DNA from 4 places in the Mesorhizobium australafricanum genome. Region 1 is predicted to be linked to each of the others. Evidence: predicted binding sites of a transcription regulator. Region 1 holds the regulator's gene; each other region holds the start of a gene.
What was found. Region 1 encodes PhoB, which activates phosphate uptake and scavenging genes when phosphate is short. Its sites were predicted from a motif close to TGTCATNNANCTGTCAT; they were not measured.
Positions count from the first base shown of each region.

Region 1 (7,990 bases):
GATTGGACTGCGCGTCGGCGGAGATGTACTTGTCGCCCGCGGCCTCGATTGCCTTCTTCATCGCCGCTTCGTCGGTCTTCCAGCGCTCTTCCTGGAAATTCGACCACGAGACGCCGATCACCTTGCCCTTCGCCTCGGCGACCGACGCCAGCGTCAGCGACATGGCAACGCCCGCCAGAATGGCGGCTGCGAATTTCTTCATGATATCCTCCCTGCGCCCTGTGCGGCGCGACCCAGACTGGCCCGAAGGCCGGCACAGAGGCTTTTTTTCGAGCCTCAAAAAAATAGTGATCCAGCGAAACGACGCTGTCAACCGCGATTCTGATGGCCTTTGATGGGTCCCGGCATTTTTTTCGACGTTCGCAATAAATAATGACATCGGCTTTGGCTTCTGCCACTATTGCTGGGGTGTCAGCGACAGGCCATGGCATCATCACAAGGCCGCGATGACCCGGGAGGACGGTGCGAGATAATGTCGGTCGGAATCCGCCACGACGATTTGCGCCGGCGCAACCGCGCCATGGTGATTTCGGCCGTGCGCCGCGCCGGCCAGCCATCGCGGACGGAGATTGCCGCCACCACCGGGCTCAGCCACTCGACCATTTCGGCGATTTCCGCCGATCTGATCCAGGAGGGCATTCTCACCGAGAGCAAGGCCAACGAGCCGACGGCGTTGAAACGCGGCCGCCCGCAGATCGGCCTGGCGCTGAACCCCGAAGCCGCCGCGGTGCTGACCGTGGTGCTGTCGCTGAACTTCCTGTCGGTCGCCGTCATCGACTATGCCGGCCAGGTGATTGCCGAGGAACAGCAGCGCCTGGACACGCTTGTCATGCCGCGCGACGAGCTGATCGGCGCATGCATGGCAATCGTCCGGCGCCGGCTGCAGGATCCCGACCTCGACGTCGGCAGCGTCGCCCGCATCGCCATGGGCATTCAGGGCATCACCGATTCCCGGGCGCGCGCCATGCTGTGGTCGCCGATCACCCCGCTGACCGACATTCCTTTTGCCGACATCCTCGAGAAGGAATTCGGCATCCCCGCCACCATGGAGAACGACTGCAACATGATGGCGGTGGCGCTGCAATGGCGCGATCCCGAGCGCTATCGTGACGATTTCATCGCCATCCTGCTCTCGCACGGCATTGGTATGGGCCTAGTGCTCAAGGGCGCGCTGTTCACCGGCACCCATTCCTCGGGCGGCGAGTTCGGCCATATGATCCATCGTCCGGGCGGCGCGCTTTGCCGGTGCGGCCGCCGCGGCTGCGTCGAGGCCTATGCCGGCAACTATGCGATCTGGCGCAGCGCCATGAAGATGAGCGAGGACGCCGAGCCGGTCGACGTCGGCGACGCCGACATGCGGGCGCTTGCCGCGAAGGCCCGGCAGGAGGACGGTCCGGAGCGGGAGGCGTATCGCCGCGCCGGCGAAGCGCTTGGCTTCGGTCTCGGCAGCCTGTTCGCCCTGATCGATCCGGCGCCTGTCGCCATGGTCGGCGTCAGCGCGGCCGCCTTCGACCTGATCGAGCCGGCGCTGAGAGAAGCGATCGCCCAGACCGCCGGCGGCCAGCACTCGAAATCGATCTCCTTCGACACCGAGCCGAACGAATTGCCGCTCATCCGCGAAGGCTGCGCCGCCCGCGCGCTGACCTTCGTCGACCAGGAGATTTTCGCGCCCGGGGGCCAGGCGAGAGCGGGCAAGCACGTCGCATGAACGGCAGGCTCAAGCGCCGGGATATGCTGAGATTCAGGTCAGGCCGAGTCGAGAATGGTGGATTCCGACAACCGGCCTACGCCGGCCGTAGCCTTCATAGGGCGGAAACACTTATGAGCGCTTCGGCCGGCGAAGGCCGGAACGGAGCGTACTTAAGTACGTGAGTACCGGAAGCGCAGGAAGCCGCCATTCGCAGGCCGGCCTCACCTGAATATCGGCATATCCCTAATCTTCCCTGATCGCATAGCCCGCCCCGCGGATGGTGCGGATGACATCGGGCATGCGGCCGTTGTTGACGGCCTTGCGCAGGCGCCCGACATGCACGTCGACCGTGCGCTCGTCGATATAGATCGTCTCGCCCCAGACATTGTCGAGCAGTTGACTGCGCGAGAATACCCGGCCGGGATGACGCATCATGAATTCGAGCAGCCGGAACTCGGTCGGGCCGAGCCTGATCTCGCTCTTCTTGCGGTAGACGCGATGCGATTCGCGGTCGAGCACGATGTCGCCGACCTTGAGCACGCTGGACAGCACCTCCGGCTTGGCGCGACGCAGCAGCGCCTTGACGCGGGCCATGAACTCCGGCGTCGAGAACGGCTTGACCAGATAGTCGTCGGCGCCGGTCGAGAGGCCGCGCACACGGTCGCTTTCCTCGCCGCGCGCCGTCAGCATGATGATCGGCAGCCGCTCGGTCTCGGGCCGCATCCTGAGGCGCCGGCAAAGCTCGATGCCGGAAACGGCCGGCACCATCCAGTCGAGCACGAGCAGGTCGGGAACGTTTTCCTGAAGGCGGATTTCGGCCTCGTCGCCGCGGGTCACCACTTCGACCTGGTAACCCTCGGATTCGAGATTGTAGCGGAGCAGCACCCCCAGCGGCTCCTCGTCCTCCACCACCATGATGCGTGGCGCGATCATTGCAGGTTACCCTTGTCAGGCCGCCGGCGCCGACATTGCCGTCTCGTCCTGCTTCGGGCGATTCGCGGGCAACTGGATGCCGGTCAGCACATAGTAGGCGTTCTCGGCGATGTTGGTCACATGGTCGCCGATGCGTTCGAGATTCTTGGCGCAGAACAGAAGATGCGTGCAAGCGGTGATGTTGCGCGGATCTTCCATCATATAGGTCAGGAGCTCGCGGAAGACGGAGGTGTATTTGACGTCGATGCGCTCGTCGTCGTTGCGAAGCTTGGCCAGCGCCGTGGCGTCGCCCACCGTATATTCCTGGATCACGGCCTGGACCTGGATCAGCACCAGCTGCGCCATGGAATCGATCGAATGCGTGAGGTCGCGCGGCGCCGCGCTGACGCCGACCGAACCTACGCGCTTGGCGATGTTCTTGGCAAGGTCGCCGATGCGTTCGAGGTCGCCCGCCATGCGGATCGAGCCGACCACGTGGCGAAGATCGTCCGCCATCGGCTGCCGCTTGGCGATGAGCGTGATGGCGCGGTCGTCAAGCTCGCGCTGACGCGCGTCCATGATGGCGTCGTCGGAGACGACGCGCTGCGCCAGCGCATTGTCGGTCTCGAGCAGTGCCCTGGTCGAGGCGCCGACCATGGAGCCTGCGAGATCGCCCATGTCATTGATAAGCCGGCTGATCTGCCTCAAATCCTCGTCGAAGGAGGCGACGGTATGTTCGGCCATAATGATGTCCTCGATGAACTCAGCCGAAGCGGCCGGTGATGTAGTCCTGCGTGCGCTTCTCGCGCGGCGAGGTGAAGATCTTCTCGGTCCGGTCGAACTCCACCAGCTCGCCAAGATACATGAACGCCGTCTGCCGCGACACGCGCGCCGCCTGCTGCATGTTGTGGGTGACGATGACGATCGTGTAGTCGACTTGCAACTCGTCGATCAGCTCTTCGATCTTGGCCGTCGACAGCGGATCGAGCGCCGAGGCCGGTTCGTCGAGCAGGATGACTTCCGGCTTCACCGCCACGGTGCGGGCGATGCACAGGCGCTGCTGCTGACCGCCGGAAAGGCTCAGTCCGCTGGCGTTGAGCTTGTCCTTGACCTCGGTCCAGAGCGCGGCGCGCTTCAGCGCCTGCTCGACGCGGCTGTCCATCTCGGCCTTGCTGATCTTCTCATAGAGCCTGACGCCGAAGGCGATGTTTTCGTAGATCGACATCGGGAACGGCGTCGGCTTCTGGAACACCATGCCGATCTTGGTGCGCAGCAGGTTGAGGTCTTGCGAGCGGTCGAGGATGTTCTTGCCGTCGAGCAGCACCTGCCCTTCCGCGCTCTGCTTCGGATAGAGCTCGTAGATGCGGTTGAGCACGCGCAGCAGCGTCGACTTCCCGCAGCCCGACGGCCCGATAAAGGCGGTCACGCTGCGCTCGGGCAGGGACAGGTTGATGTCCTTCAGCGCCTTCGACTGGCCATAGTAGAAGTTGAGGTTCTTGACCTCGATCTTGGCCTTCTCGACTGTCGTGTCGGCTACGTTCAGGTCGGTGGACAACATCGGTTTCATCTGTCCTCTCTGCGTCCGGTTAGGCTGCGGGCGATGATGCTCAGCCCGAGAACCGTCAGGGTGATTATGAGTGCGCCCGTCCAGGCCAGTTGCTGCCATTCCTCATAGGGGCTGAGAGCGAACTGGAAGATGGTCACCGGCAGGCTGGCCATCGGGGCATTGAGATTGCTCGACCAGAATTGGTTGTTGAGCGCGGTGAAGAGAAGCGGCGCCGTCTCGCCGGAGATGCGGGCGATCGCCAAAAGGATGCCGGTGACGATGCCTGACATTGCCGCGCGATAGGCGACCGAGCGGATCACCACCCAGCGCGGCGCGCCGATGGCGGTGCCCGCCTCGCGCAGCGCGTTGGGCACAAGGTTGAGCATGTCCTCGGTGGTGCGCACCACGACGGGGATCACCAGGATGGACAGCGCGACGGCGCCGGCAATCGCCGAGAAGTGCCCCATCGGCCGCACCAACAGCTCATAGACGAACAGGCCGACGATGATCGAGGGCGCCGACAACAGGATGTCGTTGATGAAGCGCACCACCGTGGTGAGCTTCGAGAAGCGACCATACTCGGCCATGTAGGTGCCGGCCAGCACGCCGATCGGCGTGCCGACGACGATGCCGATGATGGTCATCATGATGCTGCCGTAGATGGCGTTGAGCAGGCCGCCGGCATCGCCGGGCGGCGGCGTCATTTGCGTGAACACGGCCAGCGATACTCCGGAGAGCCCTTTGTAGAGCAGGGCGCCGAGGATCAGCGCCAGCCAGGCGAGGCCGATGCCCGCCGCGACGACGCATAGCGCCATCATCACGGCATTCTTGCGCTTGCGGCTTTGGTGAAGCGATGCGGCTGTCGACATCGATCAGGCTCCCGTGCGGCTATCGATGCGCAACAGCATGTAGCGTGCGAGCGCGAGGATGATGAAGGTTATGATGAACAGGATCAGGCCGAGCGCCACCAGCGAGGACGTGTAAAGCGCGCCATCGGCCTCGGTGAATTCATTGGCGATCGTCGCCGATATTGTCGTGCCCGGCGCAAACAGCGAGGCGCTGATGCGATGCGCGTTGCCGATGACGAAGGTCACGGCCATCGTCTCGCCGAGCGCGCGGCCAAGGCCGAGCATGACGCCGCCCATGATGCCGACGCGGGTATAGGGGATGGTCACGCGCCGGGTCACTTCCCAGGTCGTGCAGCCGATACCGTATGCCGATTCCTTCAGCACCGCCGGCACGGTGTCGAACACGTCCTTGGTGATCGAGGTGATGAACGGCAGCACCATGATGGCGAGGATCAGCGACGAGGTCAGCAGGCCGATGCCGTAGGGCGGGCCGGCAAACAGGCTGTTGAGGCCGGGGATGCCTTTGAAGAGCCAGATGACGAAGGGCTGGACCGTCGTCTGCAGGAACGGCGCGAAGACGAACAGGCCCCAGATGCCGTAGATGATCGAGGGAATGCCTGCGAGCAGCTCGACCGCGATGGCGATCGGGCGCCTAAGTGGACGCGGGCAGAGCTCGGTCAGGAAGATGGCGATGCCGATACCGATCGGCACGGCGATGATGATGGCGATGGCCGAGGTGACGACGGTGCCATAGATGGGCGCCAAGGCGCCGAAATTCTCGGTGACCGGATTCCAGGATTCGGTCGTCAGGAAGGATACGCCGAATTTCGACAGCGCTTCCCACGATCCGGCGATCAGCGAGATGGCGACCCCGCCGAGAAGAACCAGCACGAGGATGGCGGATGCGCGCGTGGCCGCCCGGAAGACCGTATCGGTCAAGGCGAAACGGCGCACTGTCGCTTCCCTGGTCCGCACGGCGGACAAAGTCGCGGCTTCGGAAACGGCGGTCATCTAGCCCCTCGCATTTCGAAAGAGAGACGGGAGGGCACCGGAAGCGCCCTCCCTCGTTCCATAGGAATTACATGCCGGAGTAGAGCGGCTTGCCGTCCTTGTCGACGATGTCCTTGCCCCACATTTCCTCGACGCTCTTCACGACCGCGTCGGGCATCGGGACGTAGTCCAGTGCGCCGGCCATCTCGTCGCCCTTGGCGTAGGACCAGGCGAAGAATTTGAGCGCTTCGGTCGTGGCCGCCGCGTCGTCGGGCTTCTTGTAGACGAGGATCCAGGTGGCGGAGGTCATCGGCCAGGATTCCGCGCCCGCCTGGTTGGCCAGGATGACGCCGTAGCCCGGCTGCGAGCTCCAGTCGGCATTGGCCGCGGCAGCCGAGAACGCCGCCGCCGTCGGCTCGACCTTCTTGCCGTCCTTGTTGATCATGTCGGTATAGGTAAGCTTGTTCTGCTTGGCGTAGGCATACTCGACATAGCCGATCGCGCCGCCGGTCTGCGAGACGTTGTTGGCGACGCCTTCGTTGCCCTTGGCGCCGATGCCCACCGGCCACTCAAGCGCCTTGTCGACGCCAACCTTCGACTTCCAGTCGGCGCTGACGTCGCCCAGATAGTAGCTGAAGTTGAACGTGGTGCCGGAGCCGTCCGAACGATGGACGACCGCGATCGCCTGGTCGGGCAGCTTGGCGTCGGGGTTGAGCTTCTTGATCGCCGCGTCGTTCCAGTTGGTGATCTTGCCCATGAAGATGTCGGCCAGCGTCGGGCCGTCGAGCACCAGTTCGCCCGGCTTGACACCTTCGAGGTTGACGACCGGAACGATGCCGCCCATCACCATCGGGAACTGCGCCAGCCCGGCGGAGTCGAGCTCATCGCCCTTCAGCGGCGCGTCGGAAGCGCCGAAGGTAACGGTCTTGGCCTTGATCTGCTTGATGCCGCCGCCGGAGCCGATCGACTGGTAGTTGAGACCGATGCCGGTCTCCTTCTTGTAGGCGTCTGCCCACTTTGCGTAGATCGGATAGGGGAAGGTGGCGCCGGCGCCGGAAATGTCGGCAGCCACCGCGGCGGAGATGCTAAGGGTTGATGCCGCAGCGATTGCAATCGCAACGGCCGCCGAGCGGATGAAGTGTCTCATGTGGCCTGCTCCTGTTCGGAAGATGGTCTCGCGGCGCCCATTTCTGTCGGCGCCTGACGAGGGCAATAGCCTTCGATTATTACAGTCGCATGACAGTTTCATGTCAGCCCGGTAACGGCTGAACGGTGACGTCGGGAGTGGCCTCGGGCGGCCTCTCGGGGTCATCCGGAGTTTGCCGCGGGAATCAGCAACTTGTCTGACTTTTGAAACAAAATTTATCCCGGCGGCCGGGTCACGGCCGCCGGGAAATAAAATCCGGACGAGAGCGCGTTGCCTGAATGCCAGAGCGGATCATGGCCTGGCCATCGCCGAAAACAGGTCCGTTGGGGTAGAGTCGACGCTGTTCCATGCCGGCGGTCGCCGCTCCCGCCCGTAACCGAAAGGCGGAATCGATGGGGCTATTGTCCTGACTTGGCCTTCGCTTTGGTATGGTGCGATCGCACCATACGCATACGTCAGCCTCTCGCTGGCAGCGGCCGCCGGAGTTCGTGCCGTTAGCCGGCGTCGCGCCGTGCCTCGGCGTCGGATCCCAGCCAGCGGTCGAGCTTTTCGAGCAACGCCCGCGGACTGATCGGCTTCGGCAGGTAATCGTTCATGCCGGCCTCCAGGCAGCGTTCGCGGTCGCCCTTCAGCGCATGCGCGGTGACGCCGACGATCGGCACATGCGTGCCCATGTCCTGCTCGAGCCGGCGAATGGCGCCCGTCGCCTCCAGCCCGTTCATTTCCGGCATCGACACATCCATCAGGATCATGCGCGGATTGAGCTTGCCGAAAGCATCGAGCGCCTTGCGGCCGTTGCCGACGATCTCGAAGCGATAGCCGGTCTCGCCAAGGATCTGGGTGAACACCAGCTGGTT
Region 1 is NZ_JAVIIT010000012.1:21,598-29,587, reverse strand. Features, by position in the region: gene xylF (D-xylose ABC transporter substrate-binding protein) at 1-202, opposite strand, end outside; gene RFM98_RS21740 (ROK family protein) at 473-1,708, shown strand; gene phoB (phosphate regulon transcriptional regulator PhoB) at 1,934-2,623, opposite strand; gene phoU (phosphate signaling complex protein PhoU) at 2,639-3,346, opposite strand; gene pstB (phosphate ABC transporter ATP-binding protein PstB) at 3,366-4,169, opposite strand; gene pstA (phosphate ABC transporter permease PstA) at 4,166-5,017, opposite strand; gene pstC (phosphate ABC transporter permease subunit PstC) at 5,021-6,007, opposite strand; gene pstS (phosphate ABC transporter substrate-binding protein PstS) at 6,075-7,133, opposite strand; gene RFM98_RS21705 (response regulator) at 7,628-7,990, opposite strand, start outside.

Region 2 (7,990 bases), on a different contig from region 1:
CCCGCGCCGGCGACGCCGAGGGCTTGACGTTCGTCACCGCTATCGCCCATAGCCCACATCAAAATCGAATTTCCGATAGGACTGAACGAACATGGGTTTCAAATGTGGCATCGTTGGCTTGCCCAACGTCGGCAAGTCGACGCTGTTCAACGCGTTGACCAGAACGGCCGCCGCGCAGGCCGCCAACTATCCTTTCTGCACCATCGAGCCGAACACCGGCGAGGTGGCGGTGCCGGACCCGCGCCTGCAGAAGATCGCGGCGATCGGCAAGTCGAAGGAGATCATCCCGACCCGCATCTCCTTCGTCGACATCGCCGGCCTGGTGCGCGGCGCCTCCAAGGGCGAAGGGTTGGGCAACCAGTTCCTCGCCAACATCCGCGAGGTCGACGCGATCGTGCATGTGCTCCGCTGCTTCGAGGATGACGACATCACCCATGTCGAAGGCCGCATCGATCCCGTTGCCGACGCCGAGACCGTCGAGACCGAGCTGATGCTCGCCGACCTCGAAAGCCTCGAGCGCCGCATCGCTCAGTTCCGCAAGCGCGCCGCAGGCAAGGACAAGGAAGCGATGGCCGTCCTGCCGATGATGGAGGCGGCACTCGAACTGCTGCAGGCCGGCAAGCCGACACGCGTGCTGCTCAACGGCATCGCGACCGAGGACCTGCGCATCCTGCAGGGACTGAACTTGCTCACCTCGCATCCCGTGCTCTATGTCTGCAACGTCGCCGAGGCCGATGCCGCAACCGGCAACGAGCATACGCGAGCCGTGGAGAAGATGGCTGCGGCGCAGGGCGCCAGCACCGTTGTGATCTCGGCCGCGATCGAGGCGGAGGTCGCCCAGCTTTCCGACGAGGAGGAAATGGAGTTCCTTGCCTCGATCGGGCTCGACGAGCCGGGCCTCAACAAGGTCATCCGCGCCGGCTATGAGCTTCTGCACCTCATCACCTATTTCACCGTAGGGCCGAAGGAGACGCGCGCCTGGACCGTCCATAAGGGCGACAAGGCCCCGCAAGCGGCCGGCGTTATCCACACTGACTTCGAGCGCGGCTTCATCCGCGCCCAGACCATCTCCTACAACGACTTCGTCACGCTGGGCGGCGAAGCGGCCGCCAAGGAAGCCGGCAAGGCGCGCGACGAAGGCAAGGAGTATGTCGTCCAGGACGGCGACATCATGCTGTTCAAGTTCAACACCTGATGGCCAGGGAGAGAGACCCGGCGATGATAAAAACCTTCGTCGTGGACAATGATCGCCTGCGCCTCACCGAGGATCTTGCGGCGGATGGCGACAGGGTCGTCTGGGCCGACCTTTTCAATCCGACCAAGGAGGAAGAGGCGCGCATCGAGAGCTGGCTGGGCATTGCCATACCGACCCGCGAGGAGATGGAGGAGATCGAGATTTCGAGCCGCCTCTATATCGAGGACGGCGGCTACTTCATGACCGCCGTCCTGCCGGCGCAGACCGAGGCCGACGATCCCCTGATGTCGCCGGTGACCTTCGCGCTTGCAGGCAACCGGCTGATCACCATCCGCTACCATGAACCCAAGGCTTTCAAGACCTTCCCGCTGCGCGCCGAAAAGGTGGCGACCGGCTGCACCAGCGGCGACACCATCCTGATCGGTCTTTTGGAAGCGATCGTCGATCGCCTGGCCGACATCCTCGAGCGCGCCGGCCGTGAGGTGGAAGTGATTTCGCGCGACATTTTCGAGGCGCGCTCGACCAAGGCCTCGAAGCGCAACCGCGATTTCCAGGAGCTGCTGAAAGGCATCGGCCGCAAGGAGGACATCGCCTCCTCGGTCCGCGACAGCCTGATCTCACTGCAGCGCCTGGCCGGCTTTCTCGCCCATGTCGCGGCCCAGACCAAGATGAGCAAGGATGTGCGCGCCCGCATCAAGACACTGTCGCGCGACGTGCTCTCGCTCGCCGACCACGCCACCTTCCTGTCGCAGAAGATCTCCTTCCTGCTCGATGCCACGCTCGGCATGATCTCGATCGAGCAGAACGCCATCATCAAGATCTTCTCCGTCGCCGCCGTCATCTTCCTGCCGCCGACGCTTGTCGCCTCGATCTACGGCATGAATTTCGACATCATCCCCGAGCTCAAGTGGGAACTTGGCTATCCCTTCGCCATCGGCCTGATGATCATCTCGGCGATCCTGCCCTTCTGGTATTTCCGCCGCCGCGGCTGGCTCTGACGGCCTTGGCCGGCGACGGCTGGCTTACCAGAAATCACTTGACCAAATTGCCTTGGACCTTCATCCGGGAATGCCCGACTTGGGGATCGAGCGTTCGTCAACCGGATTGTCAGCATGACCGGAAAGACCTGGGCCTATGAGGATTTCGTCGAGGGCGCCTCGCTCGACCTCGGCAGCAAGGACGTGAGCGCGGCCGAAATCATCGAATTCGCCGGCGAGTTCGACCCGCAGCCGATGCATCTCGACGAGGAGGCCGGCAAGGCGAGCATCCTCGGTGGGCTTTCGGCTTCGGGCTGGCACACCTGCGCGATGTTCATGCGCATGCTGTGCGACGCCTTCCTGCTCGATTCGACCTCGCAGGGCTCGCCCGGCATCGAGCATGTGAAATGGAAACGGCCTGTTCTGGCCGGCGACCGCCTGACCGGCACGGTCACCATACTTTCCAAGCGTCAGTCCAAATCGAGGCCCCAGCTCGGCTTGATCACCATGCGCAGCGAGCTCTTCAACCAGCGCGGCGAATGCGTCTTCGAGCTGGAGAACACCGGCATGTTCCTCGCGCGTGATGCCGTACAGGGCCAATCATGACTTTGGACGAGTATTTCCTGATCGGCGAAACCATCACGCTCGGCTCGCATAAATTCGAGGCCGACGAGATCAAGGCGTTTGCCAAAAAATACGATCCGCAGATATTCCATGTCGATGAAGAGGCGGCGAAGAAGAGCGTGCTTGGCGGGCTCTGCGCCTCGGGCTGGCACACCGCCGCGACCTGGATGAAATACAACCTCGAAAAGCGCATGGAGACCGAGGGCGTGCGCTGGACCGGCCCCGGCCCGCAGCCCGAATTCGGCCCCTCGCCAGGCTTCCGCAACCTCAAATGGCTGAAGCCGGTCTATGCCGGCGAAACCGTGACCTTCACGCGCACCGCTCTCGCTCATCGCCCGCTTGCCGGGCGCCCAGGCTGGAACCTGCTCACGCTGCGCTCGGAAGGTTTTGATTCGACCGGCGACAAGGTCATCGAATTCGACAGCGCCGTGCTGGTGAAGGTGGAGTGAGCGCCTCTTCCTTCTCCCCTTGTGGGAGAAGGTGGATCGGCGCGCAGCGCCGAGACGGATGAGGGGTGTTCCAGCGGAGTGAGACGCTGGCGTTCCCTGGAACACCCCTCATCCGTCGCCTGCGGCGACACCTTCTCCCACAAGGGGAGAAGGGGAAGGCGCTCAATGCCCCTCATACCCGATCAGCGTCCTGACCGGCACGCCGAGCGCTTCCAGCTTCTTGCGGCCTCCGATATCCGGCAGGTCGATGACGAAGCACGCGGCGACAATGTCGGCGCCGATCTGCCGGAGCAGCTTCACCGCCGCTTCCGCAGTTCCGCCGGTGGCGATCAGGTCGTCGACCAGGATCACCTTCTCGCCCGGCGAGACGCCGTCCTTGTGCATCTCCATCTCGTCCAGCCCGTATTCGAGGCTGTAGGCTACCCGCACCGTCTCATAAGGCAGCTTGCCTTTCTTGCGGATCGGCACGAAGCCGGCCGACAGCTGATGCGCCACGGCGCCGCCGAGGATGAAGCCGCGCGCCTCGATGCCGGCGATCTTGTCGATCTTCAACCCGGCATAGGGATGGACCAGCTCGTCGATGGCGCGGCGGAAGGCGCGCGCATCGCTAAGCAGCGTGGTGATGTCGCGAAACAATATGCCGGGCTTCGGGTAATCCGGAATGGTGCGGATGGCCGCAAGCAGCGTGTCTTCGAGCGAGGGTTTCATGGAGAAGCTTTCCGCGTGTCCGGCTGTCGGATAGGGCGGCGTCGACCATACCTGCCCGACGCGACCGACAAGGGCTACCGCGATGCTTCGCCCGAGACAAGCGCATCCGGCAAAGGATTGCTGCCAGCTGGCCTCAGCCGTAACCAAAAGGGCGCCGCGAGGGCGCCCTTCGAAAGCAGGGTCGCTTGTGCAGCTACATGCCGAGATCCGAGCGCAGCTCGGACCGCGCCACTTCGTATTCGGCCTTGAAGTCGGGCCTGCCGAGCAGGACCGCGGCGATGACGCTGCCGGAAATCTTGCCCATCTCCACGTCGGATGGATAATGGATGCCGCCGACCACCCGGTTATGGGCATATTCGGCGGCGCGAGCCATGATCTCGGCGCGTTTTTCCGGGACCATGTCGGACAGGATGATGCCCATCATCGTGCCGACCGTCGCATGGCCCGACGGCCAGGAGCCGGAGCTGGACAGTTTCACCGCCGGCTTGACCAGATCGCTGAGCTGGTGCGGCCGCGGCCGCTTCCAGACATCCTTGGCCGGATCGACGACGGCGCCTTCGGTGGCCACGACCCGATCGAAGAAGGCGCTGAATTTCGGCAGCGTCTCCTTGTTGAACTTCGCACCCATGACATCGGCGAAGCGCCAGACATTCTCTTCGGCATCGGCAATGGCGCGCTTCTCCATCTCCGGCGTGCGCGTCACCTGCAGCGTCAGCACTTCACCGAGTTCGGCTTTGGTCACGGCCGAATCATTGGCAGGCGGCGGCGGCAGGATCATCGTCAGGTCGATGTCCTTGTTGGTGGCGAAAGGCTGGGCGTCGTCGGCATGGGCGGCATATCCGGTGACAAGCAGCAGGAAACCGGCCGCGAGCGATGCGTATCTTTTCATGGGTGCGATCCTTTGATGAGGGCAAGGCAGGATCGCCGCGCGCGATGACGGCCATGTGACATGGTCCCCGGTTTGCGGGGCGCCTAATGCATGTCGCCCAGAAGTGTGCAGCGGTTCTGGGACAACGACATGCATCAAAACAAAGACTTTTAAAGCGCGTCGCCTGAATCCGGTTCAGCGCGACGCGCTTTAAATGCAAAAGGGCGCCCTGTGGCGCCCTTCAGATTTCTTGCGGTCGATGGCGCGTCAATGCGCCACGTCGGCCCACACCCTGCGCTTGGTCATGTAGACCAATGCGCCCAAGAGCAGCAGGAAGACCATGACGCGGAAGCCGGTCTTCTTGCGGTCCTCCAGATGCGGCTCGGCGGCAAACATCAGGAAGGCCGAGACGTCGCGGGCATACTGGTCGACCGTCTGCGGCGAGCCGTCGTCATAGGTCACCTGGCCGTCCGAGAGCGGCTTTGGCATCTTCAGCGATACGCCGGACAGGAAGTACGGATTGTAGTGCGTGCCTTCCGGGATCACCATGCCGGCCGGTGGCGTCTGGTCGTAGCCGGTGAGCAGCGAGTGGATGTAATCCGGGCCGCCCTGCGCATACTGGGTGAAGATATCGAAGACGAAGCGCGGGAAGCCGCGCTCGACACCGCGCGCCTTGGCGAGCAGCGACATGTCGGGCGGAGCCGCACCGCCATTCGAGGCAGCGGCGGCTTCCTCATTGGCGAACGGCGCCGGGAAATGATCGGACGGCTTGCCAGGACGGTCGAACATGTCGCCGGCATCGTTGGGGCCGTCATGGATGGTGTAGGTCGCCGCCAGCGACTTGATCTGGGCGTCGGAATAGCCAAGGTCCGACAACGTGCGGAACGCCACCAGGTTCATCGAATGGCAGGCAGAGCAGACTTCCTTATAGACCTTCAGGCCACGCTGCAGCTGGCCCTTGTCATAGGTGCCGAACGGCCCGGAGAAGCTCCAGCTCATTTCCTTCGGCTCGTCGATCGGGAAATGCGTCGGCGCGGCGGCATTGTGCGCTTCTTCGGCTGCAATCGCCCAAGTGCTGGCAGCCCCAGTGCCGGCGGCCACAAGGCCGATCAGCGCCAGCGAGGTGAGAATCTTCTTCATGCCAAATCCCCTTAGATTCTCTACCGCTCAGCCCTTGGTCTGCGGTGCGGCCGTGGCGCCAGCCGGATGTCCGCTGCCGCCCTTGTTCTTTTCAAGCACCGCCTCGGTGATCGAGTTCGGCAGCCTGCGCGGCGTCTCGATCAGGCCGAGCACCGGCATGACGATCAGGAAGAAGGCGAAGTAGAACAGCGTCGCCATCTGCGCCATGAACACGTAGCTGCCTTCCGCAGGCTGCGAGCCCAGCCATCCGAGCAGGATGGCGTCGGCCACGAACAGCCAGAAGAACAGCTTGTACCATGGCCGGTAGACCGCCGAGCGCACCTTGGAGGTGTCGAGCCACGGCACCAGGAACAGCATGGCGATGGCGCCGAACATGCACAGCACGCCGCCGAGCTTGGAATTGATCGGCCCGACATTGAAGGTGATGGCGCGCAGGATCGCGTAGAACGGCAGGAAGTACCATTCCGGAACGATATGGGCCGGCGTCTTCAGCGGGTTGGCGACCGTGTAGTTGTCCGGGTGGCCGAGATAGTTCGGCAGGTAGAAGACGAAATAGGCGAAGATGAATAGGAACACGATCATGCCGAACGCGTCCTTGATGGTCGCATAGGGCGTGAAGGCGACGGTGTCGGTCTTCGACTTGACCTCGATGCCGGTCGGGTTCGACTGGCCCACGACATGGAGCGCCCAGATGTGCAGCACGACGACGCCGGCGATCATGAACGGCAGCAGGTAATGCAGCGCGAAGAAGCGGTTCAGCGTCGGATTGTCGACGGCGAAGCCGCCGAGCAGCAGCTGCTGAATCCAGTCGCCGACCAGCGGGATGGCGCTGAAGAAGCCGGTGATGACGGTGGCGCCCCAGAAGCTCATCTGGCCCCAGGGCAGCACATAGCCCATGAAGCCGGTGGCCATCATCAGAAGGTAGATGATGCAGCCGAGGATCCACAAGAGCTCGCGCGGCGCCTTGTAGGAGCCGTAGAACAGGCCGCGGAAGATGTGGATGTAGACGGCGACGAAGAAGAACGAAGCGCCGTTGGAATGGAGATAGCGCAACAGCCATCCCGAATTCACGTCGCGCATGATCTTCTCGACCGAATCGAAGGCGAGATTGGTGTCTGACGTGTAATGCATCGCCAGCACGATGCCGGTCAGGATCTGCGCGACCAGCATGATCGACAGGATGCCGCCGAACGTCCACATGTAGTTGAGGTTGCGCGGCACCGGATAGGCGACGAAGCTGTCATACATCAGCCGCGGCAGCGGCATGCGGGCGTCGAACCAGCGCTCGATACCGGTCTTGGGCGTATAGGTCGAGTGTCCCTCGCTCATCGAAATGTCCCCTGCCTCAACCGATAAGGATCTTGGTATCGGAAATGAACTTGAATACCGGGATCGCCATGTTCTCCGGCGCCGGGCCTTTGCGGATGCGGCCGGCGGTGTCGTATTGCGAACCGTGGCACGGGCAGAACCAGCCGCCGAAATCGCCTTCCTGGCCGAGCGGGATGCAGCCGAGATGGGTGCAGACCTGCACCATCACCATCCAGGCTTCCTTGCCGGGCGTGGTGCGGTTGGCGTCGGTCGCCGGCGCGTCGGACGGCAGGTTGGCGTTGCGGGCGATCGGATCCTTGAGATCACCAAGGTTGACGGCTTCGCCGTCCTTCATTTCCTTTTCGGTGCGGTTGCGCACCACCACCGGCTTGCCGCGCCACTTGACGATCAGCGAAGAACCGGGCTGCAGCGAGGAGACATCGACCTCGACCGAAGCAAGTGCCAGCGTCGAGGCGTCGGGGCGCATCTGGTCGATGAACGGCCACGCGACGGCTCCCGCGCCGACAACGGCGGCCATGCCGGTGGCTACGTAGAGAAAATCGCGACGGTTGGGATCGTGGATGTCGGTTGCGCTCACGGGTGCCTGATCCTTTCGCCTCTTCCTAACCGGAGGCCGAGCCTTGTCCCCGCTCAATCGCACCTGCCCGACAGCGCATGGCGAACAGGCTAGCGAATTCCTCCGGCATTTGGATTTTCGGTT
Region 2 is NZ_JAVIIT010000017.1:9,308-17,297, reverse strand. Features, by position in the region: gene ychF (redox-regulated ATPase YchF) at 92-1,195, shown strand; gene corA (magnesium/cobalt transporter CorA) at 1,219-2,193, shown strand; gene RFM98_RS25500 (MaoC family dehydratase) at 2,308-2,778, shown strand; gene RFM98_RS25495 (MaoC family dehydratase) at 2,775-3,245, shown strand; gene RFM98_RS25490 (adenine phosphoribosyltransferase) at 3,408-3,953, opposite strand; gene RFM98_RS25485 (acid phosphatase) at 4,147-4,842, opposite strand; gene RFM98_RS25480 (cytochrome c1) at 5,089-5,961, opposite strand; gene RFM98_RS25475 (cytochrome b) at 5,989-7,290, opposite strand; gene petA (ubiquinol-cytochrome c reductase iron-sulfur subunit) at 7,307-7,867, opposite strand.
Region 2: RFM98_RS25485 (acid phosphatase) is a predicted target of PhoB. The motif match lies at 4,887-4,903, and genes of this name have one in related genera.

Region 3 (7,990 bases), on a different contig from region 1:
ACTTCAGCACGGCGGAGCCGGGCGGCCTGCTGTCGGTCGACCTCGCCACCAAGAAGGTCGCACCGCTGCCGGGCGCTGAAGAATTCGCCGACCTCGACGGTGTCATCGCTATTCGCGACACCATCTACGCCACCGCCTACATGACCGGCACGCTTTACAGCTACAAGCCTGGTGGCGCGCCGCAGGCGGTCGCCAGCTTCAAGCCGGGCAGCGCCGACATCGGCACCGACGGCAAGCGGATCTTTGTGCCGCTGATGGGCGAAGGCGAGATCGTGGCGCTGTCACTGGATTGAGCCGTGCGGCGGTGGAGAAGCCTTGAAACGCTGGCGCGACAGAAGGGCTGTCCCGCCGACGTTTTGGATTTATGCACTGCAGTGGCATTCTGAAGCCGCCTCGGCCCGACGCGAGCCGCTCATTGCGTCCGTCCGATCCCTGCCAGCCTGTCTGGATTGCGGGCGGCTTGGCGGCTCAGCCTTGCGGGTTCTGCGCCGCGGTGATCTTGAGCCGCACGCCCCTGCCGCCGCGCTCGCTGGCCTGGTTCTCGCCGATCAGCTCCACGCCGACCTCGTCGAGCGCCTGGATGACCTTCATCAGCGTGTCGACCACGCCCCTGACGACCCCGGCGCTTGCTTCCATGCGCTGGATCGTCGGCAGCGAGACTCCGGCTCGCTCGGCGAGCGTCCTCTGGTCGATGCCGGTCAACGCCCGCGCGGCGCGCATCTGTGCGGCAGTGATCATCGGCCGGAATCCATCTCTGACTCTATAAAAGATGCATATTGTAAATATTACAATGTCTCAAGCATCATTTTGCATGCATTAAACATCGTCACCGTCGGCCACCATATTGCGTCGCTGCAGCAGGCGTGCCGCAAGCCAGCACAGCATGGCCCAGGCAAAGCCCGCGCACCAGCCGGCAAGCACGTCGGACGGCCAATGCACGCCGAGATAGACGCGGCTGGTGCCGACCAGCACGGTGATCAGCACGGCAAGGCAAAGCACGAAGATTTTCGTCCTGCGGTCCGGAAGGAAGCGCGCGGCGAGCGAGCCGAGCGTCAGATAAGTCACCGCCGACAGCATGGCGTGCCCGCTTGGAAAGGACAGCGACGTCTCGTTGACCAGATGCGAGACGAGATCGGGCCGCGGCCGGTCGACCTCGAGCTTGAGCAGGCTGGAAAGCACTTGCCCGCCGGCTATGGCAGCGAATACGAACAGCGCCGTCCCCGGCCTGCGGATCAAAAGCAGGTAGATGATCGTCGCCGTCGTGATCAGCACCAGCACGACGGTGCTGCCGAGGGCGGTGACGTCGCGAACAGCACCTTGCAGCCAGGCCGGGCCGATCGGGCTGTCCGGCTGCCCGACATGGCGGAAGGCAAGCAGGATTTCGGTATCGAAGGCGTGCGGCGTCGTCGCGCGCGCGGCCTCCATCGATTCCACGAATCCCCACATCCCGCCGGCGATCACCAGGCCGGCCAGAAGCAGGGGGAATTCGATCTTGGTGAGCAGTGCGCCGACGGATGACTTCATCAAAGGCCTTGTTCTGGTATCTAACGCAATTCCGGACGGAAAACCGCTTCACGCTTTTCCTGGAATTGCTTTTAGAGCTTCTGCATATAGGGCCCGAGCGTGATCAGCGCGACCGCGGCGATCGCCAGCGCCACGCCGGTCGCCTGTAGCGCATTGAGCCGCTCGCCGAAGAAGGCGAGCGCCACGACATTGACCGAGACCAGCTGGATCACCGCCGACAGGCTGAACGACACTGACATGCCGAACTCGCGCACCAGCCTGAGCATGATCAGATTGCCGGCGGAATAGAGGGCGAGCGTCAAAAGCATTTTGCCGAGGCTCGGCGCCAGCCCCCATTGCTTGGCCGCCGCTGCCGCCAGCAGGAACATCACCGTCGAGGCGCCAAGCTGCGCCAGTCCCCAGAAACTCACCTTGCCGTCCCCTTTTGAAGCGCCGTCGCCACGCCGGCTGCAGCCCTTGTTTCGCAAGCGGGTGAAGCCGTCAAGCTGATCGCGACGGACCGTGCGCGCTCACGAGGGGATCGAAGCAGGGTGCCGCTCGATCACGGATGGCGCATCCGAAACCAAGGCAAACTCATCAGCCGGCAAACAACTATTGCGATTTGATCACGGCGATGTCACGAAAATGTGATCGGCGCGCTTTAGAGGTCGAAAGGTGAAAATCCCAGCCACCTCAAGAAGCCAGAGGAAACCATATGACCGTGACCCCTGAGACCCGCTTCCGCACCAGCCAGCTCGAGGAAAATGACGGCCCGCCCGTCAACCCGACCGACAACCGCACCATGGGCGAGATCATCGCCGCGCGTTTCTCGCGCCGTGGTTTCCTCATGGGCTCGCTGGCCGTCTCGGCCATCGCCGCCACCGTCAGCCCGTTGGCGCTGGTCGCCGCCGACGAGGCGCGCGCCGCCGAAGGCTCCGCTTTCAAATTCGACGAGCTCGAGGCCGGCATCGACGACAAGCATCATGTCGCGCCGGGCTATGATGCCGACGTGCTGCTGCGCTGGGGCGATCCGCTGTTTGCCGATTCGCCGGAATTCGATCCGGCAAAACAGTCGGCCGAGGCCCAGGCCAGGCAGTTCGGCTACAACAACGATTATGTCGGCTATATCCCGATCGACGGCTCCGCCGAACATGGCCTCCTGGTCGTCAACCACGAATACACCAACCCGCATCTGATGTTCCCCGGCATCGTCAAGGTCGTCGAGAAGGATGGCAAGAAGGCTGCCGAGGTCGCGCCGCTCTCGAAGGAGCAGGTCGATGTGGAGATGGCCGCGCATGGCGGCACCATCGTCGAGATCCGCAAGGAGGCTGGCAAGTGGCAGGTGGTGCGCGAGGGCAAGCTCAACCGCCGCATCACCTCCAACACCGAAATGGCGCTTTCCGGCCCGGTCGCCGGCCATGACCGTGTCAAGACCAATGCCGATCCGTCCGGCGCCAAGGTCATCGGCACCGTCAACAACTGCGCCGGCGGCGTCACGCCCTGGGGCACCTATGTGATGGCCGAGGAGAACATCCACGGCTATTTCTCGGGCGAGCTGCCGGAGGGCCACGAGGAAGCCGCCAATTACAAGCGTCTCGGCATCCCGGAAGGCGCCTATGAATGGGGCGCGCATTACGACCGCTTCAACCTCGCCAAGGAGCCGAACGAGCCGAACCGTTTTGGCTGGATCGTCGAGGTCGACGTCAACGACCCGAACTCGGTGCCGCGGAAGCGCACCGCCATGGGCCGCTTCAAGCATGAGGGCGCCGAATCGATCGTCGCCAAGGACGGCCGGGTCGTCTTCTATCTCGGCGACGACGAGCGTTTCGACTATGTCTACAAATTCGTCACCGCCGGTAAGTTCAATCCCAATGACCGCGCGGCCAACATGGACCTGCTCGACGACGGCACGCTGCATGTGGCCAAGTTCGCCGAGGACGGTTCGGTCGAATGGATGCCGATCGTCTTCGGAGAGGGTCCGCTGACTGCGGAGAATGGTTTTGCTTCCCAGGCTGACGTGCTGATCGAGACACGGCGCGCCGCCGACCTGCTCGGCGCCACAAAGATGGATCGGCCGGAAGACATCGAGCCGAATGCCGGCAACGGCAAGGTCTATGTCATGCTGACCAACAACACCAAGCGCAAGGCCGACCAGGTCGACGCCGCCAACCCGCGCGCCGAAAACGCCTTCGGCCATATCATCGAGATCATCGAGGATGGCGGTGATTTCGCCGCAGCCAAGGGCAAGTGGGAAGTGCTGTTGAAATGCGGCGATCCTTCCGTTGCCGATGTCGGCGCCACCTTCTCGACCGCGACCACCGCCCATGGCTGGTTCGGCATGCCCGACAACTGCGCCGTGGATTCCGCCGGTCGCCTGTGGGTCGCCACCGACGGCCAGGGCCCGAAAGCCACCGGCCGCACCGACGGTCTGTGGGCCGTCGACACGGAAGGGGCCGCGCGGGCGACCTCAAAACTGTTCTTCCGCGTGCCGATCGGCGCCGAAATGTGCGGCCCGCTGTTCGCGCCGGATGACCAGACAGCCTTTGTCGCCGTGCAGCATCCGGGCGATGGCGGCGAGGATTGGGAAGGCTTTGGCCGTCCTTCCTATTACGAGGATCCGTCGACCCGCTGGCCGGATTTCAAGCCCGACATGCCGGTGCGTCCGTCCGTCGTCGCCATCACGAAACAGGGCGGCGGCAAGATCGCGGTCTAATGCATGTCGCCCAGAAGTGTACGCGGTTCTGGGACAACGACATGCATAAAAACAAGGACTTAAAGCGCGTCACCTGAATCCGTTTCAGCGCGACGCGCTTTAACGAAGGCGTCGGTCGAAAGAACCATCGCAAATGTTGGGGATCAGCGGAGCCTCCCCAGCGTCGTCATCCCAGCAGGAGCGAAGCTCCGTCGCGAGGCCCTGGGGCTCGTGCCCCTTGGTCGTAGGGTGCAGCGGAGCAGAATTCTGCACCGCTGCAGCGCCTTGGAGTCCCGGCATGGATCCTCGGGTCTGCGCGTCCGCTTCGCTCCCGCTCCGCCCGTGGATGACGAAGGCGCCTTCGAGCCGCGATGGGCGGCAGCGGGCGCTTTCGGACATTTGCCCTTCATTCGCCGCCAATTGCATCCTATATCGCGCTGGCGCGACGTGGGCGGCAATTCGGTCGCGTCAGCGATTCGGGCCTCCACAGCGGTCGCGCTGGGGGTCCTCCTATCCACCGGCACGCGGAGCTCATGGCGCCCCTGCGCATCTATTTCGACAGGCTTCTCGACGCCGTGGCGCCCAAGGTTCCGCGGCGCGAATTGACCGATGCTGAACGCCTGGCGCTGGTGCGCCGCCACGGCGATTTCTCGCTCGCCTATTCCACGGCCGTGCAGCAGAAACTGTCCTATTTCAGCGATGGCGACGGCTATATCGCCTTCGGCACCAAGATGAGCCGTCATTTCGCGCTCGGCGATCCGGTGGCCGATCCGGCCTACCGTCCGGCCTACATCAAGCGCTTCGTCGAGGCTGCCGGCGGCCCCTGGTTCGTCCAGATCGGTGCCGACACGGCCAAGGTCTTGGCCGGCCTCGGCTACCAGGTCAATCGCCTCGGCATCGACACCAGGCTGCAGCTGCCGGCGCATGATTTTTCCGGCAAGCGCAACGAGACCGTGCGCTATTCCGAGCGCTGGCTGATAAAGAAGGGCTTTGTCCTCGCCGAGGGCAAGGGTGACGTGCTGCAGGACGAGATCAAGCAGCTTTCCGCCGACTGGCGCCGCGAGCGCATCATCAAACGCTGGGAGATGGGTTTCCTCAACCGCCGTTTTTCCGAGGAGATCGGCGCCGACATGCGCCGCTTCCTCCTGCACAGTCCTGAAGGCCGGCTTCTCGCCATCCTCGATTTCGACCCGCTGTTCCGCGACGGCAAGGTGATCGGCTACACCACCTCCTTCAAGCGCAAGCAGGTCGACGCGACGCCGCATGCCGAAATCGGCCTGACCAAATTCGCTGTCGACCGCTTTCGCGAGGAGGGCATCTCGGAGGTGACGCTCGGCCTCTCGCCGCTGCTCGATATCGAGCCGAGCGGCTTTGCCGAGTCGGATTTCTGGCGCGGCGCCTTCCAGCGCGCCTACCAGTCGCCCTGGGTCAACCGCTCGCGCTTCAATCTGCAGGGCCAGGCAGCCTTCAAGCGCCGCTTCCACGGTGTCGAGGAGCCGACCTATATCGCGTTCCGCAAGGGGACCTTCGTGGAGATGCTCGGCCTGCTGCGGTTGATCAAGGCGATCTAGCGGAGCTACCAAGAGAAGAATCACTAGGCGCCGCGATCTTTCACACCCCCGGCAGGGCAGAGGGGGTGCTGTCCCGCCGGCATTTCGGATTTTCCTGGAACCACAGCGACGACCAACGTCGGTCCCCGTCAGTTCCTCAACCGGTACCCGGTCTTGAAGATCCACGCCACGATCGCAATGCAAACGGCCAGGAACACCAGCGTCATGCCGAGGCTGACGCCGACCGAAACATCGGCCTTGCCGTAGAAGCTCCAGCGGAACCCGCTGATCAGGTAGACGACCGGGTTGAACAGCGTGATCGTCTTCCAGATGCCGGGCAGCATGTGGATCGAATAGAAGCTGCCGCCGAGGAAGGTGAGCGGCGTGACGATCAAGAGCGGCACCAGCTGCAGCTGCTCGAAGGTTTTCGCCCAGATGCCGATGATGAAGCCGAACAGGCTGAAGGTCACCGCCGTCAGCACCAGGAAGGCGATCATCCAGAACGGATGCTCGATCCTCAGCGGCACGAACAGCGCCGCCGTGCCTAGGATGATCAGGCCGAGTATGATCGATTTTGTCGCCGCACCGCCGACATAGGCGATGATGATCTCCAGATAGGACACCGGCGCCGACAGGAGCTCGTAGATCGAGCCGACGAATTTCGGGAAATAGATGGCGAAGGAGGCGTTCGAGATCGATTGCGTCAACAGCGACAGCATCATCAGGCCGGGCACGATGAAGGCGCCGTAGCTGATGCCGTCGATTTCGGTGATGCGCGAGCCGATGGCCGAGCCGAAGACGACGAAATAAAGCGATGTCGAGATGACCGGCGAGATGATGCTCTGCAGCACCGTGCGGAAGGCACGCGCCATCTCCACCCGGTAGATCGCCCACACTGCACGAAGATTCATGGGCGCGCGGGGGTTCATGGCTCTTGCCTCAAAAGATTGACGAAGATCTCTTCGAGCGAGCTGTTCTTGGTGTCGAGATCGCGGAACTGGATTCCGGCCGCCTCGAGGTCGCGGATCAGCGAGGCGACGCCCGGCCGGTCGCTCTGGTTGTCGTAGGTGTAGGTGAGCTGGCTGCCGTCCGTGGACAGCTCCAGCGCGTAGCGCGACAGGCCGTCCGGCATGGCGGCAAGCGGCGCGCGCAGCTCCAGCTTCATCTGCTTGCGGCCAAGCTTGCGCATCAGCTCGGCCTTGCCCTCGACCAGGATGATCTCGCCCTTGTTGATGACGCCGACGCGGTCGGCCATCGCCTCGGCTTCTTCGATATAATGCGTGGTCAGGATGATGGTGACGCCGTCTTCGCGCAGCCGCCGCACCATCGCCCACATGTCCTGGCGCAGTTCCACGTCGACGCCGGCCGTCGGCTCGTCGAGGAACAGCACGCGCGGCTCATGCGACAGCGCCTTGGCGATCATCAGCCGGCGTTTCATGCCGCCAGACAGCGTGATCGCCTTCGAATCCTTCTTGTCCCACAGCGAGAGGTCGCGCAGCACCTTCTCGACGAAATCCTTGTTGGGCGCCTTGCCGAACAGGCCGCGGCTGTAGTTCACCGTCGCCCAGACAGTCTCGAAGGCATCGATGGTCAGCTCCTGCGGCACCAGCCCGATCAGGCTGCGCGCCGCTCGATAGTCCTTGCCGATGTCGTGGCCGTCGACGCTGACGCTGCCCGACGAGCGGTTGACGATGCCGCAGACGATCGAGATCAGCGTCGTCTTGCCGGCGCCGTTGGGGCCGAGCAGCGCGAAGATCTCGCCGCGCTCGATGTCGAGATTGATTTCCTTCAGCGCCTTGAAGCCGGTGGCATAGGTTTTCGTGACACCGGAGATCGAGATGATGGATGACATGCTGAAAAACGGCCGGCTGGAAATTGTGACCTGATATAGGTCGGATGCCGTTTTATGCAAACCGTTAATCGATGCCGCTCATGACAGCTCTGGACAGTGACATCCCAACTGACGGTCCTGCCCGACCAGGTATACCCGTCCGCGGCGAAGGATGGGCAGGGCAATCAGGGGCGACGCTAACTTGGCAAGCAAACGGTGCGCTTTTCGGGAGATGCCTATATCACAAACGCCGGCGCTGCCCCTCATCCGTCACTTCGTGACACCTTCTCCCCGTGAAACGGGGAGAAGGACTTAACCTTGCTCGGTCCAGAACGCGATCTCCTGCGCCTTGGTCCTGAGTTCCGTCTTCAGCCATGTGTCGTCGTCGTCCAGATAGCTCCATGGCGTCTTGCC
Region 3 is NZ_JAVIIT010000018.1:87,264-95,253, reverse strand. Features, by position in the region: gene RFM98_RS26535 (SMP-30/gluconolactonase/LRE family protein) at 1-293, shown strand, start outside; gene RFM98_RS26530 (helix-turn-helix domain-containing protein) at 469-738, opposite strand; gene RFM98_RS26525 (phosphatase PAP2 family protein) at 817-1,524, opposite strand; gene RFM98_RS26520 (hypothetical protein) at 1,596-1,934, opposite strand; gene RFM98_RS26515 (PhoX family protein) at 2,219-4,216, shown strand; gene RFM98_RS26510 (phosphatidylglycerol lysyltransferase domain-containing protein) at 4,729-5,766, shown strand; gene RFM98_RS26505 (ABC transporter permease) at 5,895-6,656, opposite strand; gene RFM98_RS26500 (ABC transporter ATP-binding protein) at 6,671-7,597, opposite strand; gene RFM98_RS26495 (phospholipase D-like domain-containing protein) at 7,889-7,990, opposite strand, start outside.
Region 3: RFM98_RS26515 (PhoX family protein) is a predicted target of PhoB. The motif match lies at 2,139-2,155, and genes of this name have one in related genera.

Region 4 (7,990 bases), on a different contig from region 1:
ATGCCGAACAAAAGGCAGTAGCCGGCGATCAGGCGCTGGAACCAGGCGAAGATGATTTCGGTGGTCGAGGGCTGCAGCACCACGCGCCTGGAGGTGACCTCGCTCACAGGACGAGCTCCCCGGGCCCAAGCGGCGCGAAATAGGCGTCGATGTCGGCAGCGTTGACCGCATCCAGGTCCGCCGGCCGCCACCGAGGCTTCGAGCCCTTGTCGATAATAGCGGTGCGGATGCCTTCATAGAAATCATGGCCGGCAAGCATGCGGTTCAGGATGCGGAACTCCATCTTCATGCATTCGTCCATCGACAGCGTCTGCCCGGCGCTGATCTGGCGCCAGGCGACGTTGAGGCTGGTCGGCGAGCGGGTCTTTAGCGTCGCCAGCGTCTTTGCGGCAAAAGCGTCTTCCGCCCTGGCCCGTTCCAGGCTAGCGACCATGTCGGCGAGCGAAGGCTGCGAAAAATGGCGCGCGATCGACTCCAGGTCCTGCCGCTCGGTCTCGCGTTTGGCAGGCACGAAGAAATCGCGCAATTCCGCATTGGCGTCGCCGCTCGTCGCCAGTTCGTCGAGCAGGCCGGCCTGGTCCTCGGCCTTGATGGTGTGGGTGGCCAGCCCGGACCACAGCGCATCACCATAGCGGATGCGATTTCCCGTCAGCCCGAGATACATGCCGAAACAGCCGCCCAGGTCCGGCAGCAGGTGGCTGGCGCCGACATCGGGGAAGAAGCCGATACCAACCTCGGGCATGGCGAACTGCGCGTTCTCGGTCAGCACGCGATGCGAGCCGTGGAAGGAGATGCCGACGCCGCCGCCCATGACGATGCCATCGATCAGCGCGACATAGGGTTTTTTGAAGCGGGCGATGCGGGCGTTGAGCCGGTACTCGTCGGCGAAGAAGTCGACGGGCGGCCTGCCGGCGCGGCCTGCCTCATAGATGTGCAGGATATCGCCGCCGGCGGAAAACGCCCTGCCCTCTGCCTTGACGACGACGACGCCGACCCCTGGGTCCTGCTCCCAGGCATCGAGCGCCTTGCCGAGAGCCCTGACCATGTTGTGCGTGACGGCGTTGAGCGCCTTCGGCCGGGTCAACGTGACCACGCCCGCCTTGCCCAGCCGCTCGAAGCGGATCTCGTCGCCTCCGCCAAAATCCATAATGAGAGAATCCTCCCCCGCGTCTGCGGGAGGAGAAGTGCTAATGGCGGCATGGGGACGCGTCAATGGTGGCGGTCCTTGCGCTAGCGGGCGGCCGCGCCAGATGTTAGGTAACCGGCAAAACACTGTGCCTGCGCCCCGACAGGTTTCGAGCTGATCGACATGGCTGGAATTTCTCGCTTCGTGGTTGGATTGGTCGGTCTCCTCTTTCTGGGAGCACCCGTCCGTGCCGCGACAGTCGCCGAGCTCTATCAGGCGCAAACGATCGTCACCGGCACCGGAGATGTAAACCGGCAGATCGGCTTTCGCGATTGCCTGGACAAGGTGCTGGTCAAGGTTTCGGGCGACCAGCGGCTGATGCAGAAGACGGAGATGCTGGCGCTGCGCGACAAGGCGGCCGACTTCGTCCAATCCTTCCGCTACCACGACCGGCTCGAGGGCATCCCGATTCATGACGAGCAAGGCACCCATGACCGGCCGCATGATCTGACTTGCCTCTATAAGCCGGCTGTCGTCGACAAGCTTTTGGCGCAGCTCGGCAGCAGGCCGTGGCTTGGCGCGCGGCCGCTGATCGCCGTTTTCATGACCGCCGAGCAAGGTTCGCGGCGTTTCGTGCTGACCCCCGACGAGGATCGTGGCCACGCGATGCGCGAATCCTTCACCAATGCCGCCAGTCCTTTGCTGATGCGCGTCAGCTTTCCGAAAACCGGTCAGCTTGGCAGCCTCGATGAGAAAGCGCTCTTGGCGGCCGACATGGCAAGGATCGAGAAACTCGCGAAGAAAGCGGGAGCGGTCCGGGCGCTCGCCGGCAGCATCGTCTGGAGCGACAAGGACCTCGGCTGGATCGCCGACTGGCGGCTGGCCGATCGCGGCAAAACCTATCGCTGGCAAGTGCGGGGCGTCAGCTTCGACGAGGCTTTTCGGGTGGCGATGAGAGGTGCCGCGCAGATCCTGTCGGGGAATGGGCAGCCCTGAGAGGAACTTGCGCCCCGGCTGGCACAATCGTGTCGCATTGGTCAGTGGCAAGGGCGCGTGGTAAAAGCCGGGTCAAAACGAGAGTTTCGGCGATGAACAAATTCACTCCCGCAAAACCCGCCGGCGCGCGCGGCGTCGACGAGATCACCGGCAGCCGGCGGCTGCGACGCATGCGCAAGGCCGACTGGTCGCGTCGGCTGGTGCAGGAGAACCAGCTTTCGGTGAACGACCTGATCTGGCCGATCTTCGTCATCGACGGCAAGAATACGCGCGAGCCGATCGCCGCCATGCCGGACGTCTATCGCCTGACCATCGATCTGGCGGTCAAGGAAGCGGAGCGCGCCGCCAAGCTCGGCATTCCGGCCATCGCCACCTTCCCCAATGTCGAGCTTGCGCTGCGCGATCAGACCGGCTCGCACATCCTCGACCCGGACAACGTCATCAATCGCGCCACGCGCGCCATCAAGGACGCGGTGCCGGAGATCGGCATCATCACCGATGCCGCGCTCGACCCCTTCACCAGCCATGGCCATGACGGCATTTTGCGCGACGGCATCATCGTCAATGACGAGACGGTGGAGCAAGTCACCGCCGCGGCCGTCATCCAGGCGGCGGCCGGCGCCGACATCATCGCGCCGTCCGACATGATGGACGGCCGCATCGGCGCCATCCGCGACGCGCTCGACGCCAACGGTTTTCAGGACGTGGCGATCATGTCCTATGCGACGAAGTTCGCCTCGGCCTTTTACGGGCCCTATCGCGAGGCGGTGGGCACCGCCGGCCTGCTCAAGGGCGACAAGAAAACCTACTACATCGATCACGCCAATTCGGACGAGGCGGTGCGCGAGGCCGAGCAGGATCTCGCCGAAGGCGCCGACATGCTGATGGTGAAGCCGGGGCTGCCCTATCTCGACATCATCCGCCGGCTGAAGGACGAGCTGCAGATGCCGACCTTCGCCTACCAGGTGTCGGGCGAATATTCGATGATCAAGGCAGCCGCCGCCAATGGCTGGATCGACGGTGAAAAGGCGATGCTGGAATCGCTGCTTGCGCTGAAGCGCGCCGGCTGCGACGGCGTGCTGACCTATTTCGCGCCGACTGTGGCGGAGATGCTGAAGGGCTAGGCGGTACCGCGATTTTGGAATTCTGACGGGATCCGTTAGAATAGTTTCATGAGCCGCAATGAAGTGATCGGACGGTTGCAGAAGAACGCAGATGCCATCAGAGGCATGGGCGCGACTTCGCTTTATCTGTTTGGGTCGGCCGCGCGCGGCGACGTACGGGTCGGACAGCGATCTTGATCTCTTCATAGACTACGATCCGGCGCGGCGGTTTTCCCTGATCGACCTCGTCGGCATCAAGCAATTTCTGGAAGAGAAAATGTCGGCCGAAATCGACATCACCACGCGGGACAGCCTTCATCCGATGTTGAAGGCTGATATCGAACGATCGGCCGTGCGCGTATTTTGATGGCTCCGCGTCGGATCAAGCCGATCCTCGCCGAGATCGTTGCGGCTCTGGATTGAACGTATCCTTGATGCTGCCGACCGAGAGTTGCTCAGCTAATCGCTTTTCTCGACCAAAAATTGCGACGGTGTCCCTTACCCGCTTTCGCCCCAATATTCCCGTGCAGCTACCGTTCCGGCGACGATCCCGACGCTGCCCGGCCCGATCGCGCCGGAAAATACCGCTTGCATTTCGCAATCAGTCAAGCTACTCAACAACTGCTTGCAAATTACAACTGGTTTAGGAGGCAAACGATGTCCACGCTGCGTGTCAATGCTTTCACCCTGTCGCTCGACGGTTACGGCGCCGGGCCTGATCAGACGCTCGCCAATCCGCTCGGCGTCGGCGGCGAAAATCTGCACAAATGGATGGTCGGCACCCGCACCTTCCGCCATATGGTGCTCGGCAAGGACGGGGGCACCACGGACGTCGACGACAGTTTCGCCGTGCGCAGCTTCGAAAATGTCGGCGCCTGGATCCTCGGCCGCAACATGTTCGGGCCAATCCGCGGCGAATGGCCCGACGAGAACTGGAAAGGCTGGTGGGGCGACAACCCGCCCTATCACGTGCCGGTGTTCGTTCTGACGCACCACAAGCGCGCGCCGATCGAGATGGAAGGCGGCACGACGTTCTACTTTGTCACCGACGGCATCCAATCGGCGCTCGAACAGGCGAAGGCAACGGCCAGTGGAAGGGACGTGCGGGTCGGCGGCGGCGTTTCAACCATTCGCCAATATCTCGAGCAGCGGCTGATCGACGAGATGCATCTGGCGATCTCGCCGATCCTGCTCGGCTCCGGCGAGCACCTCTTCGCCGGCCTCGACATGCTGAAGCTCGGCTATCGCTGCACCGGTCAGGTCGCGACAGCCGACGCGACGCATGTGACGATCGGACGGGCGTAGGCGAAGTAGCCCTTTCTCCCCGTCTCTATACGGGGAGAAATGCCCGGCAGGGCAATGAGGGGCAGCGCTGCCGGTTGGAGATTAGCCACAGCATCTGTAGCGCCTGGCCCGCGCGGCGAATTGGAAGCCAACCGCAAACGCCGGCGCCGCCCCTCATCCGCCCTTCGGGCACCTTCTCCCCGTGAAACGGGGAGAAGGAGTGTGCTCAATACTTCTCCGGCACGTAGAGGTCGCGCGGCAGCACCTGGCGCTCGTACTCAGGATTGAAGACGCGCTCCGGCAGCGATATCTCCTCGTGCGGCACTTCCTCGTAGGGCAATTGCTGCAGCAGGTGGTCGATGCAGTTCAGCCGCGCCCGCTTCTTGTCGTTGCCCTCGACGATGAACCAGGGCGCTTCCGGAATGTTGGTGCGGGCGAAGGTCTCTTCCTTGGCCTTGGTGTACTGCTCCCAGCGCACGCGTGACTGCAGGTCCATCGGCGACAGCTTCCACTGCTTCATCGGGTCGTGGATGCGCATCAGGAAGCGCATCTGCTGCTCCTCGTCGGTGATCGAGAACCAGTATTTGACCAGGGTGATGCCGGAACGGACCAGCATGCGCTCGAATTCCGGCACGTCGCGGAAAAACTCCTCGACCTGATCCCCATTGGCAAAGCCCATCACCCGCTCGACGCCGGAGCGGTTGTACCAGGAGCGGTCGAACAGCACGATCTCGCCGCCGGCCGGCAGATGCGGCACGTAGCGCTGGAAATACCATTGCGACTTTTCGCGCTCGGTCGGCGCCGGCAATGCCACGACACGGGCGATGCGGGGGTTCAGCCGCTGGGTGATACGCTTGATGACGCCGCCCTTGCCGGCGGAATCCCGGCCCTCGAAGATCACCACCAGCTTCTTCTTGTGGTAGGCCACCCATGACTGCAGCTTGATCAGCTCGGACTGCAGCCTGAGCAGCTCGCGGAAATAGGTCATCCGCTCGATCGAAGGCGGATGCGACTTCTTGTAGATCTTGGCGATCTCGAGCGAGAGCGCCGGCTCGGAAAGCTCCAGCTCATAGTCCTCGTCGAGCGTGTCCTCGAGTTCGGCTTCGAGCCAGTCCTTCGCCCCGGAATTCGGTTTCACTTCGTTCATCGCGCAGCTCCGTCTGCCTGTCAGCCATCATCGCTTCGGAATGCGCTCCGGCTCCGCCCGGACACTCCGTAAGCCGACTGAGATACAGAGGCGCAATGACGGTTTTATTGCAAGCACCTCAAAGCAGGCAGGATATAGCCGATATGTGATCGACGCGTATCGATAGCGAGGCGACAAGTCGCCGGATTTGTCCTACAAAACCCTTCGCCAATTCCCGGCGCTGGTGCTTATCCCTACTGGCACCAGCAGTTCACGGCCAGGGACCGTTTCGGACCGGCCGATCGGGTGCTCGACCGCTCCGGCGCCTAAAGCGCGTCGCGCTGAGACGGATTCAGGCGACGCGTACACTTCTGGGCGACGTACACTAGCAGTTCAGCGTTGGTAGAATCGGCCGCCCTGCTCCAGCTTCCGGGAATTGAGCTAACCGGCGATAAAGCGCCAGACTTCGGGATCGGGCTGGATCTGCCCGCTCAGCACGAAATATTTGTAGAGGACGAGCAGCGAGATCGCCTGCTCGTCCTGCTCGTTGCCGAATTTGCGGCAATAGGCGTTGGCGGCGGCGGTAATCCGTCCCGCCTCGGCGGGGTGTTTTTCGAAATATGCCACCTTGTCGACCAGGTCGGAGAAGTCCTGCTGCAGCGGCACGTAGTGGACATTGGGCTCGACCTGGGCTTCCGCAAACCAGGTTTCGTAAGTCGGTTCCGGCATCAGGCAGAGCGAATTGGAGCTCATGATCCATTTCAGGTTCGTCGCGACATCATTGCCCTCGAGCGAAACGATGTAGCGATAGCGCCGCTGCTCCTCGATGTTCAGAAAAGGCTTGCGGTATCCGTCCGGCGCATCGGCCCTGTGGGAACCCGCATCGCAAATCGGCAGGTTGGCGGCCTTTTCCACGAAGCGGGTGCGAATCGGATTGTTGAGATGACCGCGCCAGACCACCATCGGGCGCTTGGCAGCGAAAGACAGGCTATCGGGCGGCATGTAGAAGTGACGGAACTTGTTCAGCTTCATCAGCACGCCATTCGCATTGTCGTCGCCGATGGGCCGGTCCTTGACGATCCTCGGAACCTCCGGAACGCCGACGACGTCGCCGTATTCGAAATCGATCAGCAGACCGGGATCGAAATAGCGGGCGAATTCCTTGAGGTCGTAATAGTACATGCTGGAAGAGGACGGCAGCTTGCCGACGGGTATGGCGTCCGGACTGGGGACGAACGGGTGTTCCAGCTTGTTGTAGTAGTTCAGTCGCTCGCGAACCGTCTTGCCTGAAAGCCTGGCCTGCTCGAGCCGCCTGGCCAGGCGGTCACGGAACATCGACTGGGGTGCGCGGTCACGCGCGAAATTGCGCGCGTAGTAGAACAGCTTTGCGGCGGTTCGTGAGAGTGTGGCCATGCGTCCGCGAGTTCAGCAAGATGGTCAAAGGTGGTCAGCCTTCATCCCCCTCGTCTCCTACAGCATTCTCCCGGCCATGTTGCAAGCCTGCTAATGCGATTGGCCACACGAGAACTTACGCCGCGACGACGGCGAACCCTCTGGCGCGCAAGCCGCGCCGGTCGTCATGGAGCGAGGCGACCAGCCGATCGCGGCTGCCGGCGATGTGATCAGAAAGCAGCCGCGCCGCTTCGTCGGCATGGCCGGCCCTGACGGCGGCGAGGATGGCATGATGTTCGGCCCAGGCGCGGCCGAGCGCCTTTTCATCGCGCACCTCCAGCCAGCGTGCCCGCGACAGCCTGGTCATCGCGTCGCGAACGGCCCTGAGCAGAAACTCGTTGCCGGAAAGCCTTGCCAGTTCGATGTGGAAATCCATGCCGACGCGGTGCCATTCCTCGCGCGGCGTCTCGATATCGCAGGAATCGAGCATCGCCGCGATCACATCGATCCCGCTGCGGTCTTCGAGCGCCGCCGTCAGGCGGACCGCCGCAACCTCGACTGCCTCGCGGTAGACGGCGATCTGGCCGAGTTCGGCAAGGTTGATCGGCGCCACCGTCCAGCCGCGGCCGTCGCGGCCGACCAGCCCTTCCGTTTCCAGGCGCAGCAGCGCCGCCCGCACCGGCGTGCGTGAAGCGCCGAAACGGCTTTCGATCCAGCGCTCGGTCAGCCGCTCGCCCGGGCCGATCTCCAGGCCGAGGATCATCTCGCGAAGCTGCCTTTCGACATTTTGCATTTGCGACATTGTCGTCCCGCTTTCCAAAGCCGCATTGACAGCGGCAAGTCCCAGGTCCATGACGGATACCAGTTTGGTATCCCAAACTGGTATCCGCAACAACCCCAGCATTGGCACGCCGTGACATGACGCCGAACGAATCCGAACAGAGCGGCTTCAACATCCATTGG
Region 4 is NZ_JAVIIT010000003.1:116,005-123,994, forward strand. Features, by position in the region: gene RFM98_RS07445 (DUF6163 family protein) at 1-107, opposite strand, end outside; gene RFM98_RS07450 (enoyl-CoA hydratase/isomerase family protein) at 104-1,147, opposite strand; gene RFM98_RS07455 (DUF2066 domain-containing protein) at 1,310-2,122, shown strand; gene hemB (porphobilinogen synthase) at 2,215-3,246, shown strand; partial or broken gene RFM98_RS07465 (nucleotidyltransferase family protein) at 3,295-3,592, shown strand; gene RFM98_RS07470 (dihydrofolate reductase family protein) at 3,883-4,530, shown strand; gene ppk2 (polyphosphate kinase 2) at 4,736-5,656, opposite strand; gene RFM98_RS07480 (glycosyl transferase family 90) at 6,077-7,048, opposite strand; gene RFM98_RS07485 (GntR family transcriptional regulator) at 7,164-7,829, opposite strand; gene RFM98_RS07490 (MFS transporter) at 7,946-7,990, shown strand, end outside.
Region 4: ppk2 (polyphosphate kinase 2) is a predicted target of PhoB. The motif match lies at 5,752-5,768, and genes of this name have one in related genera.